2 regions of the Corynebacterium sp. c7Ub_26 genome follow, and region 2 is predicted to be linked to the other one. Evidence: riboswitches for the same ligand, from Rfam matches in the RefSeq annotation. Region 2 holds a riboswitch; the other holds the start of a gene.
The links. A riboswitch is a leader RNA that binds a small molecule or an ion and turns the genes downstream of it on or off. The one in region 2 is predicted to bind cobalamin.
Positions count from the first base shown of each region.

Region 1: another riboswitch for cobalamin. It lies ahead of ACWORE_RS10345 (CbtB domain-containing protein); the one in region 2 lies ahead of metE (5-methyltetrahydropteroyltriglutamate--homocysteine S-methyltransferase).

Region 1 is NZ_JBSNBL010000007.1:57,054-64,609, forward strand. It holds gene ACWORE_RS10325 (LssY C-terminal domain-containing protein) at 1-1,243, shown strand, start outside; gene crgA (cell division protein CrgA) at 1,484-1,756, shown strand; gene ACWORE_RS10335 (histidine phosphatase family protein) at 1,776-2,384, opposite strand; gene ACWORE_RS10340 (CbtA family protein) at 3,025-3,876, opposite strand; gene ACWORE_RS10345 (CbtB domain-containing protein) at 3,930-4,175, opposite strand; cobalamin riboswitch at 4,435-4,668, opposite strand; gene ACWORE_RS10350 (rhomboid family intramembrane serine protease) at 4,776-5,612, opposite strand; gene ACWORE_RS10355 (peptidylprolyl isomerase) at 5,773-6,312, opposite strand; gene ACWORE_RS10360 (hypothetical protein) at 6,425-7,556, shown strand, end outside.
Region 2 is NZ_JBSNBL010000004.1:27,041-34,596, reverse strand. It holds gene ACWORE_RS07575 (lipoyl protein ligase domain-containing protein) at 1-664, opposite strand, end outside; gene ACWORE_RS07570 (DUF6506 family protein) at 726-1,028, opposite strand; gene ACWORE_RS07565 (nucleoside hydrolase) at 1,166-2,152, shown strand; gene metE (5-methyltetrahydropteroyltriglutamate--homocysteine S-methyltransferase) at 2,243-4,672, opposite strand; cobalamin riboswitch at 4,709-4,984, opposite strand; gene ACWORE_RS07555 (ATP-binding cassette domain-containing protein) at 5,075-7,556, shown strand, end outside.

The sequences.
Region 1 (7,556 bases), on a different contig from region 2:
AGATCCGGTGACGTTTCGGTCGTCGGCAAAAATTGTCTGGAGCTCCATCACTCGCGCGTCCTATCCCGCGGCGCCGGTGAGTCCGCTGATCCTCTTCGATCGTGAGCAAGACCTCGCCTACCAGCAGGAAGTGGATGGTTCTCCCTCCCGACGACACCACATTCGGCTCTGGCGATGCCCCAAAGACTGGCCGCTTCCCGGTGGTCACCGCGTGGACTGGGTGGGCTCCGCCAGCTACGACACAGCCGTCGGCGTTAGCTTTTTCACCTTACAAGTAACCCACCGCATTGCTGCCGATATTGATAGGGAACGCGATCACGTCGTATCGACGGTTCGTTCTTATGTCCCCGAGAGTTCGGTATCCATGATTGAGGATTTCTCGACGGGCTATCACCATGTCAACGGCGGCGGCGACAAAATACATACCGATGGGGATCTTCCCATTGTCGACGTCAGTAGGGTCGGGTTACACTCTGGTCCACACGGTGACGACGGTGCTAGTGCGGAGGAAACGTCCGAGGAGCTGCCCGATGATATCGGGGCGGATGCTTCGTCGGATATTACCGATTCTGAAAACGCCGAGGCACGGAAAGCCACAGCAGGAAACGCCGTCGAGGAAAGCAGTGATACTGAGCCACTCACGGCACGCGGCTCGGACAATGTGGACTCGACGATCAACGGAACCCGCTACACTGGCCGGGCGTCCACGCACTATGACGACGACATTTCCGATGAGGAGCGTGCTGCCCGGCGTCCAAAGAATGCGCAACGCACACCGAGGCCACCGAACCTGATGCTGTCCATGGGGATGCTGTTCCTCGTCGTCGCGTGGCAAAGCGTCGTCCTGCTATACAAAGCAGACCAGCACCGTTTTATCCCCGGCGCCTTGCAGGACATGGGTTTCAGCCACCACACCGCCTACGTCGCAACGCAGTGGTACGTCGGCTTACTAACGTTAGGCACTCTGATTTTGGTTCTGCTCACGCTCGGCGGTTTTACTCACGCACGCGACGCTCTAATGTTGTTCCTCACCATAGCCATCGTGATCTCAATCCTTGATCGCAATGGAATGCGCATGATCGCAGCTGGTCACAACAACCTACTGCTCACAACAGCAACCATTATTGCCCTGCTAGCCCTATCTTCCGACGACGTTCGCAACTGGATACGTGGCCACGAACCAGCCGCCGTGTGGGGGCCGGTGAGAAAAATCCATCTTCCGATTGATGATCATTCGCGGTAGGCTCACCAACAATTATGGTGCCACGGTGCCTTGTAACTAGCGCCATACCACTGCTCTACCGGCACCATGTCAGTGGTTTCACCAGCATTACCGTATTATGGTGACGCTGAAGCTGTTATGTCGGAGTCCACGACATCGTGTAACAGGGCCACATACCGCCGATGTATGCGCTGCCCTTAACCTTGCATGGCAGGCAACACCATCGTTCATGCGCTGCTACGCGGAGTCAGAAAGGTTGATATGCCGAAGTCAAAGGTAACTGAGTCCTCAGAGTCGAGGCCTGCGTCGTCATCGACGTCTACCCGTACCCCCGTCAAGCTCAACAATGCGTCCACCCCGCTGTGGTACCGCATCATCATGTTCGGCTTCATCATTGCTGGGCTCCTATGGCTGGTGGTCAACTACATCGCTGGGCCACAAATCCCGTTCATGCAGGACCTGAATGCATGGAACTACGCCATCGGTTTCGGGCTTTTCGTCGTCGGACTTTTAATGACTATGGGATGGAAATAAGCACAACTGTGTGACGGGCTCATCGCAGCATTCCAGATGCCCCTGAATCGATGGGTGCAAGGCCGCGAAGGGTCCACATTTCTTTGTCGCCGCTGCGGCGACGGTGGAATCGCATCTGCCACTCGGGGGGAATGTCGCAGTGCCAAAAAGCGTCGGGCGGGGCGTCCAGGGCATGGACGAGTAGTGCGCGCCCCAGCGATTGGTCGCTTACCGTGACGTATTCCCCTGGCTCTAGCCCGTCAGCCCAGGCCGCCACGCGATCGATATAAGTGCGTAGGGATTCCCCTTCATGTCCGACGTAGTCCGGGTTTTTCCTCCACTGCGCAATCTTCAATGGCGATACGAGGGGCAAAGGCTTTCCCGCCCACTCCCCTACATCCCAGGGGCCAGGGTTGCCCACGAAAACGCGCGATGAGGTGGATTTGGCCACGTCTTCCGTGCCCGAACCCGCGTCGTTAATATCACTGAATTCCTCGTAACGACGCAGCGTATGCCGGTACTCTGCCCACCGAACTGTGTCTTCTGACGACGCGAACCGCGGCAGATGTGCGTTCGCGAGCGGTGCCGAGACAACGATGAGCCGCACCACGCGGATGGTCGTGTGGCCCTGCCGATGAAAACGCCTCATACTAAGGATTATCCCACTGAGAGCGTCCCACCACGAGGCGGCCTTTTCATTGATGCATCGTATACCCTGGCCAATTATGGGTGTGGAACGGCCACCCGTGTAAACGGACTTCTCTCGTAGTCTCGATGGATCGGCAACCGATCCGGGTGTTCCACAAGCACGGGTAACCCACCCGTTGGGCATAGGGCGTTCTACTTTGTCGAAATACCTCATTATCTCCAGAGGCCATAAAGGCTGGCTGGAAGGCATAAGCAAAGCCAGGGCCGTGATCGTACGGATCCTCGCCCTGGCTTTGAAATATGGGCCTTTGGCTGGCCACTTAGCAGCTTTATTCGATTTGATCGAGAAGCTCTGCTAAGAGGGGTTTGCCCCGAGTAGGTCATCGTGTAGCAGCACGGTGGCCTACTTTTTAAACCACCACCATACGGTGGTGCTACTTCTCACAATAAGGTCTTCGTCGTTTGTCTGCAAGCTATGTTGGCGCCTAAATAACTGTGTACCGGCCGGTATCGGAACAGACAGGTCACAAATCCCGATGAACCCACAGATATACCGGTACACACGACATATCTACCAATATGACAACGCGTAGCTACGTATTGCACTACATAGCTACGCGGAACGGTTGTGAGGTCTAAATTTAGGCTGCGACTTTTTCTTTTTCAGCCTGAAGGGCGGCCTTATTAATAGCCTTCTTCGACACCAAGGCCGTGCCAAATCCAATCACACCCCAGAGGATGCATTGGGCCATGAATGAGTAGAGACGGTAATAATACAAATCATCCGCTGGGAACCCTGGATACACAATCTTCCCATCCGAGTCTCTCAGGGGAAGAGGTGTCTCGGAATTATGTCGACCAAGTTCATCAATGTTGGCCTGCAGGTGCCCCAAGGGTGGAAGTAACCGGCTAAACGCGTACATTATGACTGCAAAAACAACTGCGGAGATGAGGAAAGCAACCCATGAATCCATGCGCGCGGACAGAACCTTGTGCAGGAAAACAACCCCGATCATGACGACCACAGACGCGACAATCATCGTGAGGAAAAGCCACGTGCGCTGTTTAATCGTATCCGGGTTACCGACAGCCGGCGGATTCGACGGGTACTTCAAGCATGGCACGACATAGAGGCAGGCAAACATCGCGGCTGCAACCCCAATAGCCGCGCCCCGGATGTTGGTCGGCTTGGCGTATCGGAGGTAAAGGCTGAACACTACCGCGTATAGCAAGCCTAGGGCTAGCCCCATAAGGACCATGCCAGTACCGATACCCACGGTCGATTGAATTGTGCGGCTGAACAGTTCAGTCTCATCGCCACCAGTGGCGATACCAGCGGCTTTATCGAGGGCTTCTTGGGCTTCGTCACGTCCACTTTCATAATCAATGGCCCGACCGGTGATTGGCTCCGCCCACAGCCTGGCGAAAATGAACGACAAAAGTCCGGCAAGTAAACCGAAACCCCCGCAACGTAGAACGAATTGGCGTTCCATTTTTAACTCCAAATACGGGCGTCCACCAAGGCAAACTGGTGATGACGCGAAGATTAGTGGCAGGGGAATCCCAAGAAGTGGCGGGAATCGTGTACCCACTCATGAATGTGCATGTCGTTACCAAAGACACTGGTAGCCCCCTGGTCAATACCAACGAAGTAGTACACCAACAGGCCAATAACCAATGCAGAGAATAACCACACAAATGACGAAGGAACATCGATGGCTTCTGCAAGCGAACGTGCCGACGTGCGAGATGCGGAGGTTGGCTGAGCGGCATGAAGTGATGAATCAGTCATAAAGAACACTTCCTCTTCCGGAAAAAATGTGTATTCCTACGCGAGTGTAGACCTCAATACTGAAAGTGAAGAAACGCCCTGGCATACGAGACCACGCGCCTGCCTGGGCGTTCCCTTATGGAGTAACAACACTAGATGAAAAGAATTATCCTAGTTTGAGAAATTTGTGATGGGCGTGAACTAATCTCCGCCTACTTTCACAAGAGAAAAATATAAATCAGCCAACAGCAGCAACTCCTTTTGATATGACGCGTAACAAAGAAAGTAAATACAAAACGCGAGTATCTGGCTGCTTCGTTAGGCACAATCACAAACTGAAGTTTTCACCCCAGCGGATCCAATAATTGGGCTGTCTCTTCCTGGAACGACCAGGTTGACCAGGCGTACTACCCAACCGCTAACGAAGTCACAGTGGCGCGACCGCCCCGGATTCTCACCGGGTTCCTCATCGTCTTGTACATACCAACTCTAGACCCTATCCCCGCCTTTTGGTAACCCAGATGCTAATTTTCACCGGTAAACCCACCCAATTCGAACAATTACCCCGGGATCGTGCCCGTCGGGATCAGATGCTCCAGCGCTCTTGAAGGTGCAGTGCCCTCAAACACCAAAAGCGGAGTGAACCTGTGCGATGTAAACCACCATCGCTCCACAACCGACCACAAACACAGCTACCGACGCTGACAGTCGCGCGATAAGCCTTCGCTGCAACCCACCGGCACCCATCATGGGGCCTCCAGCACCACCGAGCAATGAGGCGCCATTCGACATCGAGCCAACACCGTGCGCCATACCCGCAGTGCCTAGACCAGCAGCGACGAACCGTCCCACGCGTCGGCCCGGCCCGCGAATACCGGTCACAATCTGTGCTCCGTAGATCGCGATGGCCATCAGGGCACCCGTCAGCAATCCCCCAATGTGCCCCCACAAGGAGATGCCCGGAGTGATTAGTGAATACCCCAAGTTCACCACAATGAGGACGATAAGCGCTCTCATCTGCGGTTTATTGTTCAGATACATGCCTGCGGCGACGGCCATCAGGCCATAGATCACTCCGGATGCCCCCACGGTCAGGGACAGGGGGTCGCGCCACTGGATCATGGCGGCTGACCCGTAGCTTGTGCCCGCAAAGATGATCGCCATCGCCAGCGAACCGTAGGTACGCTCGATGCCGACCCCGAACACCCACAGCATCACCCCATGGAACAAGAGATGCGTCAAACCGGAGTGGAGAAAACTGAAAGTCAGACCACGGAGGAGAGCTTCGTTGTCGGGCGTCAGCGCGGGTAGATACAGCCACCAGGACGCCGCTAAGGACGATTCATGCGTGTTGCCCTCGAGGGACCCGGATTGCACAACGGTCACCAGGTACACAACGATGCAGGCAATCAGCGCGCCCGAGGTCACAGGGGTTTGGCGAATCGTCCGTGTCAGCACGTCATCACACGTTACACGTACCAACGCAGTACACGTACCGGAACGCTACAGGTACTGACACGGTCACCGCGTTACTCGTCGTCAATCGTCGTTAATTGTCGGTACTAAATAGATTGCCGACAACACACAGCCGGCGGCTCAATCTAGCCGGCGGGACAAACTAGTTCTCGACGATCTCCACGGAGTCAATCACGATGTCGTCCAGCGGACGGTCGAAGCGATCTGTCTTCGTTTCCGCGATCGTGTCGACGACCTTCTGAGAATCCGCATCGGTGACCTCACCAAAAATGGTGTGGTGGTTGTTCAGGTGCGGCGTCGGTGCGACGGTGATGAAGAACTGGGAACCGTTGGTACCCGGGCCGGCATTCGCCATGGCCAACAAGTACGGGCGGTCAAACTGCAGTTCAGGGTGAAATTCGTCACCAAAGCGGTAACCGGGGCCACCCCGGCCTGTGCCAGTCGGATCCCCACCCTGGATCATGAAACCGTCGATGACGCGGTGGAAAATTGCACCATCGTAGAACGGGCCCTCTTCTCCACCCGAAGCATTGCGCTCCGAGTAATCCTTCGTGCCCTTAGCCAACCCGACAAAATTATCGACGGTCTGGGGAGCATGATTACCGAAGAGGTCGATAGAAATATCGCCGCGATTAGTGTGCAAAATCGCGGTTGCTGTCTTCTGCGTACTCACGACACTCATTGTACGTAGTTACTAGACGAACCGCCCCCTCACCCCACTACAGTAGTAAAAGACACGTTATAAAGATCCGCCCCTGACCAAGAAACCGGTAAGGAACCACTAAGGAAGAACCATGAACTCCTCGGACACAACCATGTTTTTGCGCGCGGCACGCAACCTCTCCGATGCCCGCAAACAGCGAAAAGACAATAAGGAAGCTCGCGACTTCGACCCCGTCGAGCGGCTTGTTGAATACGCAAAAGCGAAGGAATCCAACCCCGGGAAACCGCGTGGTCAGGGCGATAACGGTAAGGTAGATAAGAACGCCAACGATTCGTCGTCTGATAATTCCTCCGAGGCTAAGGGGAAGAAGGACAAGAAATCGTCCTCCCAAAGCTCATCCAAGGAGAACTCGGCCATGTCAAAGAAGAAGTCCACTCTGGAGCAGCTGCGCGCTTCAGCAAACCCCACTGCCGTGGCTGTCGTTGATCGCATCCGCGAAGAGAGCGAACGCGCTTATGACCTTGCATCCGACAAAGCGGATAAAGCTGGCAAGAAGTTAAATAAGGCCCGCGCCAAGGCAGAGAAGAAGGCTAAGAAAGTTCAGAAGAAGGCGGATAAGAAGGCCTCCAAGGCCCGCAAGCAGAACGCTAAGAAGGCCGATGCTCTTCAGAAGCGCGCTGAGGCTTTCCAGAAGAAGGCCGCAGAGTTCGCGGATAAGGCCACCGATAAGGCCAGCGAGTTCGCGGACAAGGCTTCAGACAAAGCGAGCGAGTTCGCCGGAAAAGCCCAGGACACCGCGTCCGACGTGCGGGGCAAAACTGCAGAGACCGCCAGCAATGTTGCGGCCGCTGCATCGAACAACCTGCCTGATTCCGTCAGCGATCGTCTGCCCGATTCCGTGACCGATTCACTGGATCAAGCGGCTGGGAAGAAGACCAAGCGCAGCAAGAAGCCTTTATTTATCGTCCTGTTCGTTGCACTCGTTGCCGGCGGGTGGGCAACGTACAAGTCCCGGTCCTCCAAGAACGTATCGACGGAACCGCCGAAGAACAACGACGAACCCCGCTTGGTGTACAAGACGGAAACCCCGACGTCGAACTCCTCTGCCGACAGCAAAGAGGACAAAGTGGAGGATGCCAAGGAGAAGGCAGCCGACGCTAAGGACGACGCTCAGGCCGCAGCGGCTGAGAAGGCCGACCAGGCCAAGGAGAAGACCGACGAGGTTAAGAAAGCTGCCCAGAGCAAGGCTGAGGAGCTGAAGG
Region 2 (7,556 bases):
CGGCATGGGCGGTTCGGTACATGACAACGCCCTCGCGCTTCATGTGTGCGGCAAAGTGCTCGTGAACCGTTGTCTGCACAGCGTCGATAGCCACATTTGGCAGATTGGTGACGGGGGAGGGGACCGACGGGATTCCATTGACGTGCACATGCGGGTCATGGGCTCGGAGGGCTTCGTGAAGCATGGCGAGGTCAGCGTCGACAAGAATTGTTCCGTGGAGCAGACCGTGGGTGAGAGTTTCACGGATAGCGGAGCCCGTGATTTTAAAGGCGCTGCCGTTGCTCTGGAGGAAGATTGATCGACGGGGGTCGGCATACACGTCGCAGCCAAGTGACTGTAGGGCGTCGCGCACGATCGTGATGGGGAGGTCCCGCGAGAAGTACGGTTTGGATGCCATGAACGTGAAGTTCAGGTTTCCTAGGTCGTGGTAGACGGTTCCGCCGCCACTGATCCGACGGAATAGCGGGATGTGGTGGCTGTGGAGAAACTCGGTATTTGCTTCGTACCAGGGATTTTGTGCTCGTCCGATCATGACGGCGGGGCTATTGCGCCACATGAGGACGGCCGCTTCTTTCTGCCCCAGCGAGTCGAACAGATAGCGTTCGAAGGCCAGGTTATGGAGCGGGTCGTGGCTGGTGAGGCGCCATAGCGTCGTCGTGAACATGATGGTGCGATCACATCGGCGGGATTGGGGGTATCGCTGGACTTGGAGTGGTGCTTCGAGCTTAGTAAAGCTCGTCTCCGCTCTTGTGTCCGAGGCCGGGGTGGTGGTCGAATCGCACAACCCCGACGGCTACCGTGTCGGGAACGGCTTTCTTGACACGTGCGACGCCTTCGATGCCGAACCCGCCGCATAATTCGATAGCGACGTATCCTTCGTCGGCGAGTTTCGATGCCACGTCTTCAGCTTGGGCGTAGTCGTTGACCGCCACCGTGAGGAGTTCGACGCCTGGAGTTGTGACGGTCGACCGGTTGGTGGCGGGGTCGGCGCCGGTGTCGACGAACATGAATGCAGCTTTGAGAGCCATGGTGGTACTCCGTAGGTGTAGAGGCTGGGCTGATATACAGGCTGGGATTTCTCGAACCTGGCCACATTCTATCGCTCTATGGCGTGCGTATTCTCTCTAAAAAGTGTGTTGAGTGTTAAACGACTAAAGGGGTTGTTATGCGCAGACTTGTAGCGGATGTTGATACGGGTATTGACGATATGCTCGCGCTGATTTATCTCGCAGCACGGCACCACGCTGGGGAAATCGAGTTAGCCGGAGTGACCACCGTCGCGGGTAACACGACCGTCGATAACGTCGCCGTGAACACGCGTTGGGTGCTTGACCTGTGCGGATGCTCTGACATTCCCGTTGGGGTGGGGCCCGCTGCGCCGGTCTCGATCCCGTTGACCACCACTCCCGAAACTCATGGCGATTACGGTCTCGGATACGCTCGTCCGCCGCGTGAGGTTGGTGATCGGTTGTCGGTGGATGATGGTGAATCCACCGACCATAGGTCGACCACTTCCCGTACGTTGACGACGACTGACGTGTGGGAAGCTGCTCTTCAGCACGGTCCGGCGGATCTCGTCGCGACGGGCCCGCTGACGTCGGTAGCGATGAATCCTGAGCTGGTGTCGCGGTTCGATTCGCTGACGATCATGGGCGGTGCCGTCGATTATCGAGGAAATACGACGCCCACGGCGGAGTGGAATTTTTGGGTCGACCCCGACGCAGTGGCGATGACGCTGGACGAAACTCGGCAGCGTGGTTGGGATGTCACCCTGTGTCACCTGGGTGTGACGGAAACGATCATGGTCACGCCGGATGACATCGCGTGGTGGGATTTGCCGGGCGAGGTGGGCACGCTTGTGAAGGATGCGCTGCGTTTTTACTTCGAGTTCCACGACAAGGAGGGGATTGGTTATTGTGCCCAGGTCCATGACCTGCTTGCCGTCATGGTGGCCCTCGACGCGGTCAATTACGGAACTGCTGACAAAGCGCTAGCCGCCGTGCCCGATGACCGGGGTGCGATAACGACGGTGGCGCCGGCTGATGGGAAGCGGGGTGAGTCCGCCATGATCCACGTTCTCGATTCCGTCGATCCCGACGAAGTGAGAGCCGAAACACAGCGCGTGTTCGCCACTCTCACTCCATCGCGATAGCGGGTCCCGACAGCAGATCCCGAGAACCGGCCCGCCGGGCTATACCCTCACAGCGCCTCCACAGTACACTCGTAGCCACATAATGGCAGCTCAGCCACGCAATTCCGCCCGAACGCTCCGGGTGGCCTCAACCATGTTGCGCAGTGATGCGGTCGTCTCGGGCCACGCCCGCGTCTTCAGGCCACAGTCGGGATTAACCCATAGAGGCTCGACATCGACGGCATCGATAGCGTCGCGAATAAGTGTCGTGATTTCGTCGACCGACGGCACGCGGGGCGAGTGAATATCCCACACACCAGGGCCAATGCCGAGGGAGAACCCGGCGTCGCGGAGAGCTTTGAGTACCTTCATGCCGTTGCGGGCCGATTCGATGGTGGTGACGTCGGCATCCAAGTCGATGATCGTATCGATGAGCTCATTGAACTGTGAGTAACACATATGAGTATGGATGTGGATATCCGGGCCAGCATTCGACGTTGCCAATCGGAAGGCCTGCGTCGCCCACGTCGTATAGGCATCGTGGTCAGCTTTGCGTAGGGGGAGGAGTTCGCGAATGGCAGGTTCGTCGACCTGAATAATGCGCGCGCCGGCCTGAATAAGATCATCTATCTCATCGCGCAGCGCGAGCGCCACCTGGTCGGCAGTGACGGACATGGGTTGATCTTCACGAACGAATGACCACGCAAGCATCGTGACCGGCCCCGTGAGCATCCCCTTCACCGGTTTGTTGGTAGCGTCCTGGGCAACGCGGAACCAGTGCGTCGTCAATGGTGACGGCCGGGACACGTCGCCGGTCACAATGGGTGGGCGCACGCACCGCGACCCGTAGGACTGAACCCAGCCATTCGTGGTGGAGCAGTACCCGTCCAGTTGTTCAGAGAAGTACTGCACCATGTCATTCCGCTCAGGCTCGCCGTGAACGAGGACATCGAGGCCGAGATCTTCCTGGGCCTTGATGGTGGACCGCACTTCGTCTTCCATCCGCGCGGTGTATTCGTCCTGCGTGATGGTGCCGTCGCATTTGTCTTTCCGCGCGCGACGGATCGCCGACGTTTGGGGGAAGGATCCGATCGTCGTGGTGGGAAGGATGGGTAGCGACGGGCCTGTTCTGTCGCTGTACGGAACGCGGTGTCGATCGTCGTCGGTGATCGAGCTCAGCCGCCGTTGGACATCGTCATTAGTAGGCAGGCCCTCGGATAACGCTTGGCTCGATGCGGCAATGTAGTGCTCGTCGTCCGGGGTGCTTGCCGACGCTAGGGCGCGGTGGAGTACGGCAAGTTCTTGTATTTTCTCCTCGCCGAAAGCTAACCGATTGCGGACATCGACGGGCAGTCCAGGTTCGGAGCTGCTTTCTTGCGCGTCGGTGCCGTCGGCGTTGCGCCCGAGGCGATACGGGACATGGAGGAGGGAGCACGACGTCGAGGCCACCACCGGCCCGCGCTCGGCTAGTTCTTTGAGCGTGCGCAACGCTTGTTCGATATCGGTGCGCCAGACGTTGCGGCCATTGACAATTCCCGCGACGAGTGTTTCCTCGCCTGTCCATGCATCGAGCCAGGACGGGACGGCGTCATCTTGTGCCGCGTCCCCGCGGGCGTTGCTACTGCTGGTGGCGCTCCGCGTGGGGGTTTGTTGGCTCGGTATGAGGTCGACGGCGATGCCGTTGACGCCAGTGCCCTTCAGCGCAGCGAGGGCATGATCGCCGGGGCCGAAGTAGGTGGCGGCGAGCAGTTTGACGTCGGCTTTTCCGGCTGCCTCGGCGAGCTTCGTGTAGGCGGACCGGACGCGATCGGCATCGGCGTCGGTGACGTCGCACGTCAATTGCGGCTCGTCCAGCTGCACCCATTCCACCCCGGTGGCACCCAAGCGCGTGATGAATTCCACATAGGCATCGATCAGCGGTTGCCACAGGCCGTCGAGGTCATCGTCGGCTGCGTGGTCAGCCAAGGTCAGATAGGTGAACGGGCCGACTAACACGGGTCGCACGTTGGCGGTCTTCAGCAGCTCGGTGACGTCGGCAAGAAAATCGTCGATAGTCAGATCAAACTTCGTGTCGACGCTGAGCTCAGGAACGATGTAGTGGTAGTTGGTGTCGTACCACTTGGTCATTGCCGACGGGGGAAGATCCGACGTCCCGCGGGCGGTGGCGAAGCGACGATCAACATCGCGCGGTAGTCGATCGGGTATCGACATCGTTGGCTCACGGTCGGGGATTGTGTGGTCGGGGATTGTGTTGAATCGTGCGGGGAGGACGCCGAGGTAGGCGCTCATGTCCAGCACGGCGTCGTAGTAGCTGCGTCCCAAGGTGGGAACGGATGCCATGCCGGCTGAGGCGAGGTTCTGTGTGTATTTCGTAGTGAGTTCCCAGGCAGTGCGGGCCAGGTGGGAAGCATGTTCTTGGGCTGACCGCTCGTGGGCTGCATCCTCTCCACCCGCTGATCCCGATTTCCAGTATTTTTCGCAAGCGCGTTTGAGTTCGCGGCGTGGACCGATGCGTGGCACGCCAAGTGTTGTGAATGTCATTCCTGATCCTCGTCAGTGGTGGACACACGGGCCCGGCGGGCTCCGCGACGATAAGCAGGTATTCGGACTCGTGAGCACTCCGCTGGCGCCTGATTGGGTGCGCTGTTCCTGATGGCCGTGAGGGTGTGGTCATCCGGGGCGGAACCTGATTGACACTGCTTCCCAGTTCTCTCCGGGGCGGGGAGGTCACCAGTGCATCATCGTGTCGTTTGGTTTTCTCACATACCGCTGCGGGACAGTTCCGGATTCTCACCGGATTCCCTGGGTTTTCTGCTCCACGAGAGGGCCAATGCCATTCGCGGGGCAGAAGAACTTATCGCGTTATCTATCGTAAACGGTGGGATGACGTGGCGTACGCAGTGGCGCGGATCACTCGCGGCATTAGGAAACCTTTTTAGACCTATGGGTGCAACTACAGTGAAGAGGGTGGCTACTCAGAACACGTCGACACGAACTGCAGCCCCTTCAGCCGGCGCTCATTCAAACAGTGCTCAGCAATTGCACGATGTCATTCGCGTCGTCGGGGCGTCGGAAAACAATTTGCGCCATGTCACCGTCGATATCCCGAAACGGAAGCTCACCGTTTTTACCGGTGTGTCGGGGTCGGGCAAGAGTTCGCTGGTGTTCGGCACGATCGCCGCGGAGGCGCAGCGCAGCATTAACGAGACGTATAACGCGTTTGTGCAGGGGTTTATGCAAGCTCCCAGCAGGCCCGACGTTGATCGTATTGAGGGGATCACGGCGGCCATCAGTGTGGATCAGTCGTCGTTGGGTGGTGGTCCGCGGTCCACCGTCGGCACTGTTACCGATGCTTTGGCTTATTTACGGTTGTTATTTAGCCGTGTTGCCGAACCTCATATTGGTGGGCTTAAGGCATATTCATTTAATCAGCCGACGGTGACGGGCGGCGGCGCAATCAAGAAAGCGGGGCAGAAAAAAGGTAAGGCCAAACGGTTCACTGTGATCGGCGGGCAATGCGTGACCTGCGAAGGCATGGGAACTGTCACTGATTTAAAGTTGACCGAGCTTTTCGACGACGCGCTTTCCCTTAATGATGGCGCTTTAACCATTCCTGGTTACAAAGCTGGGGGATGGTCAGTTCGGCAAATTGTGGAATCAGGGTTCGTCAATGGGGACAAACCCATCAAGGATTTCACGGATAAAGAGATGCAAGATTTTCTTTATCGTGAGCCGGAACGCATCAAAATCAATAACGTCAACAGAACATACGAAGGCTTAGTTCCACACCTTAAGAATTCGATGCTGTCGAAAGATCGCGAATCTATGCAGCCGCATATTCGCGAGGTTGTCGACCGCGCGGTGACATACAAGCCATGCCCCGATTGCCACGGCACCCGGCTCAATGAGGGGGCTCGAACGTCGACAATCGATGGAGTCTCTATTGCCGACGCCGCAGGAATGCAGATCAACGAGCTGGCCGAGTGGGTGGCGTCGCTCGACAAGCCCCAGGTGAAGCCGGTTATTGAGAACCTGCTGGCGATGCTGGATACATTCGTCGATAGTGGTTTGGGGTATTTGTCGCTCGACCGCCCCGCGGGGACGCTATCCGGTGGTGAAGCGCAACGGACCAAGATGGTGCGGCACGTGAATTCGGCGCTCACGGATGCTACCTATATTTTCGACGAGCCCACCGCCGGCCTGCACCCGCACGATATCGAGCGCATGAATGCCCTGCTCCTGCGCCTATGGGACAAGGGAAACACGGTGCTCGTCGTGGAGCATAAGCCGGAAACCATTGCGATCGCGGATCATGTGATTGATATGGGGCCGGGCGCGGGCAAGGACGGTGGGATGGTGTGCTTCGAGGGCACTGTGGAGCAGCTGCGTGAGAGCTCGACCGCGACGGGCATCCACCTGCACGATTCCATTCGTGTGAAGGATACTGTCCGGCAGCGGACCGGCGAGATCACCATCGACCATGCTTCGTTGAATAATCTCGACGACGTTACGGTGTCGATTCCGCTGGGGGAGCTTGTGGCTGTGACTGGCGTGGCCGGCTCCGGGAAGAGTTCACTGATGATCGAGCTGCGGCGTCGAAGCGCTGAGGACGGTGGTTCCCGCGAGCGCGCTTCTCGTGAAACCAGTGCCCGCGGCGGAGGTTCCGACGGCAACACCACCACCCTCGACCAGCGCCTCGTCTACGTTCATCAGTCGCCGATCAAGGGCGGCCGTCGCTCCAACCCCGCCACGTACACCGGCATGCTGGACCCCATCCGCAAATCATTCGCAAAGGCAAATAACGTCACCCCGTCGCTGTTCAGCGCCAACTCTGAAGGCGCGTGCCCGTCGTGTCACGGCCTGGGAATCATCGACATCGACCTCGGAATGATGGGGCGCACCAGCTCTACCTGCGAAGACTGCGCCGGCCGGGGCTTCTCGGCGGAGGTCCTGGACTACACGTTGGGCGGCTCCACCATCGCCGACGTCATGGCGATGACCGTTGACCAGGCCCTCCCGTTCTGTCGAGAAGCGAAGGTTCGGAGCGCGGTTGCGATCCTTCGTCGGCTATCCGACGTCGGCTTGGGCTATCTGACTATTGGCCAACCATTGTCGACGCTATCCGGTGGCGAACTCCAACGCCTCAAGTTATTAGTACACATGGCCGACGACGGCGGAGTCTACGTTCTGGACGAGCCGACGAATGGGCTGCATATGCAGGACGTCGATAAGTTGTTAGCGCTGCTGGATAAGTTGGTGGATTCGGGTAAGAGCGTTGTGGTTGTGGAGCATCATCAGGCAGTGATGGCGCACGCGGATTGGCTCATTGACCTGGGGCCGGGCGCGGGTGACGAGGGTGGCCAGGTCGTGTTTGAGGGCACGCCGCGGGAGTTGGTCGAGCAGAAGGAGCCCGGATTGACGGGGC